Linked DNA regions of Sinobacterium norvegicum. The protein of the gene in region 2 interacts with the protein of the main gene of each other region in a pairwise test. Links are inferred from orthologs where the notes say so. Each region holds a gene or a part of one and is shown on either strand. Other genes may lie near its edges.

Region 1 (2,950 bases), on a different replicon or contig from region 2:
CCTCCATCGAAATATGATAATCCAAATGATCTCGGCTTAAATTAGTGAAAACAGCCGTATCTATTTCAACGCCATCAATTCGCCCCTGATCAAGGGCATGGGAAGATATTTCCATCGCCAGAGCTGTAGCTCCTCGCGCAACCAGATCGGCCCCAATGGCTTGTAGCGACACAGTATCGGGCGTCGTGTGTGTAGACGGTTCAGTCACTGCTCCAACGCCCCAGCCAGTTGTTCCCAACACGGCACAATGATTACCGAGCGCATGCAATAACTGCATGACTAACTGACTACACGATGTTTTACCATTGGTGCCGGTAACACCAACAACAGACAGCGATTGAAAAGGGCTGCGATAAAAGCGCTGCGCTATTTCAGCCAATCGCTCAGCTAGATTGGGTACCTTAATCATCGGGATGGTTATGTCAGTGCCGGCTTCAAAAGCTGAGTCTTCAACCAATACAGCCACAGCACCAGCACGCTGCGCACTATCAATATACTGGCGACCATCGACGGTACGCCCTGCTAATGCCACAAATAAAAACCCAGGCTCAACATGCCGGCTATCCAGCGTCATGCCGGTTACAGCCATATCGCTATAAACCAGCGCCTGAGGCATAAAGTCAGATAGCTTTCTCATCATCATATCCGCCCCGCCATCAGCTGTGCGGGCTTGTAATCACCAATCTGATCTGGCGATGAGCCTAACAGGCCCAATGTGTTCTCAACCACATCGGCAAATACTGGCGCACTTACCTGGCCACCGTAATGCTGGCCAGCCTTGGGATCATTCACGACCACAACGACAATAATCCGCGGATCGCTGACAGGAGCTAAGCCGGCAAAGACTGCTGTGTATTCGTTTTCGCTATAGCCGCCGCGAGCCGCCTTGTGCGCGGTACCGGATTTTCCGGCTACACTATACCCCTTAACCGCCGCCCGCGTTCCAGTGCCACCCTTCTCAGTGACTGATTGCATCATGGTTAAAATATCATCAGCCACCTTGGGCGACGTCACTGCAACCCCCTCAACACCGGTATCTCTTCGCAATAAACTGACCGGCTTTTTCACTCCGTGGTTGGCAAAGACTGTATAAGATTGCGCCAGCTGCAAAGGCGTTACCGACAAGCCATAGCCGAAGGAAAAAGTCGCTCTCTCGATGTCACTCCAGCGGCGGTGATTCGGTAAGACACCGACACCCTCACCGGGGAACCCCGTACCCGTTGCCTGCCCAAGCCCGGCCTTGTAGAAAACGTTACGAACCACTTCGGGCTCCAGTTGGAGGGCAATCTTGGTTGTTCCAACTTGACTGGACTTCTTGATGATTTTAGAAACATCAATCGTGCCATAGTTAACAGGATCCAATAACGTCTTCTTGCCGACGCGAATATGCCCGGGGCTGGTATTGATCATCGTATCAGGCGTGAATTTTCCACTCTCTAGCGCCGCGACAATCGTCAACGGTTTTACCGTTGAGCCCGGTTCGAAGACATCGGTAACAACACGGTTACGCAACGCCGCAGGGTCTAAGCGATTTCGGTTATTAGGGTTAAAAGAGGGCTGATTGGCTGCCGCCAATAACTCACCGGTACGACTGTCTAACACCACCACCGAGCCAGACGAGGCATGATGTAATTTAATAGCTTTTTTTAATGCTTTATAGGCAACATACTGCACCCGAAGATCGATACTGAGATAGAGGTTTTCACCGGGTTTGGCCGGCTGAATTTGATCCAGTTCTCGAATCAGGCTGCCATGCAAATCCTTTAATATACGCTTCTTACCTGGCACACCGTTCAAATGGCCGTCGTAAGTTAACTCGAGGCCTTCCTGACCCTTATCATCAATATTTGTAAAACCAACAATATGAGCTGCGACCTCACCTGCTGGGTAATAGCGCTTGTATTCTTGCTGAAAATATACACCCGGAACCTTTAACGCCTTTACCCTATCAGCATCGACCGGGGTCAAATGTCTGCGCAAATATATAAAGCGTCGTTTAGCCATCCGCTTTACACGGGCCTGAAAGACTGATTGATCGATACCAATAACCGTCGACAACATTGGCAGGCTATCGAGATGCTGGCTTAATATTGTTGGGTCAGCCCAAACGGAGACCACCGGCGTACTGATTGCGAGTGGCTCACCATTGCGATCGGCAATCATACCCCGATGAGCCACAATCTGCTCTGTTCGCACTGCCCTGCGGTCACCCTGTTCTAACAAAAACTCTCGGCCGCGCTCACTCTCTAACACCTGCAAACCCAGCAACCGCGCGATGAGCAAAACAGCAAGACACAACAACCCAGCCCATACCACATGGAAACGCCACGATGCTGTACTGTTGTTGCTAGGATCCGTCACTGTTTCACCAACACCGTCTCTTCAATTGATGGTTGTTTCATCGACAGCTGTTTTCTTGCTATCGACTCTATTCTTGCATAGGCACCTAAACTGCTATTTTCCAGCAGCAACCGCCCCCATTCCGCCTCAATAGCCACTGCCTCACGCTGCACAACCTGCAACTCACCGAATAACTGACGATTCCAATGAGTGCTGTAAACAACGGCCAGCGCAGAGGCAACATTGACCAGCAACAAAACCATCAACAACGGCACTGAAAAACGGCGACTATTAAGCAATGCTGTTGACGGCGTTGTTGTCATGACCAACTTACTTCAGCTTTACTGCGACACGCATAATTGCGCTTCGCGAGCGAATATTAACCTCAACCTCTGCCTTGCTTGCCTTAACTGCCTTACCTACGGCCTTAATTGGCGGCTCCATTTGTGCCTGAGTCACAGGAATATGCCTTGGCAATACCGGGCCTTTTTGCAGGTCTCGGATAAAACGTTTAACCATGCGATCTTCGAGCGAATGAAAGCTAATCACCACTAAACGTCCGCCAATGGCCAAAACATCGAGCGCCTGCTCTAATATATCCTTCAAGTCA
Region 2 (3,054 bases):
GCGCCCCTGCTGTTGCTGTTGCTGTGCTTGATCGAGCAACCGCTCGACTGCCGACTGCGAACCATTATTAGCCGACTTTGTCGTCGGCTCAATGTTGCGGCTGGAGGCGGGTTGCGTCGACGTAGCTGGCACCACCTGCTTCGACGAATCATCACTCGGCGCCGAGACAGGCACCGTCGTGGTACTGCTACAACCTGTCATCACTAACAGAGCTGCTATGGATAATAACTTGGCCTTCATTTTACCGCCTACTTCGTTCGTTTCAGCGTTTATCATAAACGATATGCCTGCCAACTAATAACCCTCAAGGGCAACGGCGTTAATTGAGCCAGTTACCAAACCAGTTTTTAATTTGTGTTGCCCGCCCGCAACCGCTACTGCCCTCTGGTTCGCTGCTCTCGATAAAGGGCAGATAGCGAGCGCCATCGCAGTATTTTGCCGACAGTCTACCGCTGCTTTCATCGACCCACAGATACGACATTCCCTCCAGCTTTTGGTAGTGAATATCACGGCTGCTGGTCTGATCGATAATCGCCGTCCATACCGGCAGCGCACCGGTGGCACCCGTTAAAGGTGTCGGGGCATTGTCATCTCTCCCCAGCCAAACGACAGCGAGTCGATCGCCGCTAAAGCCGGCAAACCAACTATCGCGTAAATCATTGGTGGTACCTGTCTTCCCGGCGACCTTAAAATCTTTCCCCAGTGTTCGATAGGCGCTTTTACCGGTACCCTCTCGCATCACCTCTTGTAGGTTGTATTGCATCAGCTGCATCACCCGTTCATCGAAGCGCTGTTCCAATTCTAAGGGATAACGATTTAATGGCTCACCGCTGTTGCTGGTAACATTGCGAATCGTTTTTAGCGGCGAATAGAAACCGCCGGAACTAATGGTTTGGTACATCTGAGTCACTTCGATAGGCGATAACTCTCCGCTGCCGAGGACCACCGACGGCACTCTTGGCAGGGCCGATTCCACCCCCAGTCTTTTGGCGGCATCGAGCACCTCGCCAATACCCAGTTCCATACCCAGCTGTGCCGTCGCCTGGTTATAAGAGTGAGTCAATGCCTGATGCAGCGGCACCGGACCATGACTCTTCTTGCTGTAATTTCGCGGCTGCCAGATCGAGCCGTCACGCCCCTCTACGGTAATAGGCTCATCGAGCACCGGGGTGATCAAATTATAATCATCCTGCTGTTCGAGGGCGGCAAGGTAGACGGCGGGTTTCATCAGTGAGCCGACAGGACGCTTGGCGTTGATAGCACGGTTGAAACCGGCATAGCGGGCATTCTTGCCGCCGACAACGGCCAACACCTCGCCGGTTTGTGGATGGCTTACCACCACCCCACCGTTGAGCTGATCGGCTGACATTTTATCGAGCTTATAGCGCTTGCTGATGGAGACAATTTGCTCAGCCAACGCCTGCTCGGCGGCGGTTTGCACCTGCGGGTCGAAACTGGTGAAAATATTCAAACCCTTAGACGATAAATCGTCAGGGTGATAATCACGACGCAACTGTTCCCGCACTAAATCGAGATAGGCGGGGTAACGCAGTCGATGCTTCTCTTTGCCGGTGGCCACACCAATTGGCTCACGCTTGGCCCAGGCCAATACCTCGCCATCGATGTAACCCGCCTCGGCATACTTATCGAGCACCAAATTACGGCGTTTCTTTGCCCGCTCGCCATGGCGCCAAGGGTCGTAATAAGAGGGGCCTCGCACCAAGGCAACCAGCAATGCCTGCTCAGGCAGGCGTAAGTTTTCGATCGGCTTATTGAAATAATACTGCGCCGCCAAACCGAAGCCATGAATCGCTCGGGGACCATCCTGGGCCAGGAATACCTCGTTGAAATAGCCCTGTAATATTTCCTCTTTGGAGTAGTGCAACTCCAACAGTAGCGACATTACCGCCTCTGTTGCCTTGCGGTAAAAACTCCGGCCCGAGTGCAGATAATAGTTTTTTACCAACTGCTGCGTCAGCGTACTGCCGCCCTGCACCACCCGACCGGCCTTAATATTAGCGACACTGGCGCGGGCAATCGCCTTAACAGAGATACCCCAGTGCTGATAAAAGTCACCATCTTCCACCTCAACCAACATCTGCTGCAGCGACAGTGGGATTTGGTCGAGTTTAAGCAGTAGCCGATCTTCATTGTGGCTCGGGTAAATACCACCAATCTGTAGCGGCTCCAGCCTGATCAAGTCGGCATCACGGTAATCGGCCGATAGGCGCTCTAGCTTACCGTTGTGCCATTGCAGTGATAAACGCTGAGCCGGCTCCACCCCATCCCAAAACGAGAATTCGCGACTGTAAATGTCCAAGCGTTGACCGCTGGCCGCCATATGACCGGGCCGTGAAACCTTGCTTACCGGCCTGTAACCGGCATTGCGCAGCTCGGTTATCACCTGTTGCTGACTAATCCCCTTGCCCTGATAAAGTTCCAAAGGACGGGCATAAACCTTGGCGGGTATTTCCCATTTCTTACCACTGAAGGTTGAGCGAATCTGAGCATCGAGGAAAATAATAAAGGCAAAGCCAACAACGGCCAACACCAGCGTTAACTTGAAAACAAAGACCTTAAAACCGCCACCTTTGGCCTTTTTGCTGGCTGGCTTGCGTTTTTTAGCCGCTGTTTTTTTGGCTGGTCGCTTCTTTGCCGGGGGTTTACGTGCTGCTGGCATTGGACTCGCTATCTCATTGAAATGGTGGTGGGCAGTATACCGCGTTGATCTTTGGCGTTGTTTTTTTATCGTCACATTATCAACACATAATGGCTGAATTTAGCCACGACTACAGGCATAATCTTCGCTTTAAAATATTGGCGCTGCAATGTTGGCGCAGCCTGGGTCATAAAAATAGGAATCAACATGAGCAAATATCATATCTACGGCCTCGGCGCCGGCCTTGTCGACACAGAAATAGAGGTCGACGATGCGTTTTTGGCTGCTGCCAAGATTGAAAAAGGCCTGATGACGCTGGTCGACGAGGCTCGTCAAAACGAGCTCATGGTGCATCTCAGTGACCACCTTGTCGCCAGCAAGCGCGCCAGCGGTGG

What was found. Proteins that work in one complex are often made in the same cells at the same time.
Region 1: the proteins of mrcB (region 2) and L9P87_RS16375 interact in binary tests that used the Escherichia coli proteins (3 or more experiments, as listed by UniProt). The link is inferred for Sinobacterium norvegicum from one-to-one orthologs.

Annotation. Positions count from the first base shown.
Region 1 is NZ_CAKLPX010000005.1:6,435-9,384, reverse strand. It holds L9P87_RS16375 (peptidoglycan D,D-transpeptidase FtsI family protein), read right to left. Parts: upstream 2,362-2,950; coding sequence 640-2,361; downstream 1-639. Other genes in the region: rsmH (16S rRNA (cytosine(1402)-N(4))-methyltransferase RsmH), read right to left, coding at 2,671-2,950; ftsL (cell division protein FtsL), read right to left, coding at 2,358-2,663; L9P87_RS16380 (UDP-N-acetylmuramoyl-L-alanyl-D-glutamate--2,6-diaminopimelate ligase), read right to left, coding at 1-643. UniProt on the Escherichia coli protein: Essential cell division protein that catalyzes cross-linking of the peptidoglycan cell wall at the division septum. Required for localization of FtsN.
Region 2 is NZ_CAKLPX010000004.1:14,780-17,833, forward strand. It holds mrcB (penicillin-binding protein 1B), read right to left. Parts: upstream 2,681-3,054; coding sequence 320-2,680; downstream 1-319. Other genes in the region: L9P87_RS14615 (tetratricopeptide repeat protein), read right to left, coding at 1-240; L9P87_RS14625 (adenosine kinase), read left to right, coding at 2,867-3,054. UniProt on the Escherichia coli protein: Cell wall formation. Synthesis of cross-linked peptidoglycan from the lipid intermediates.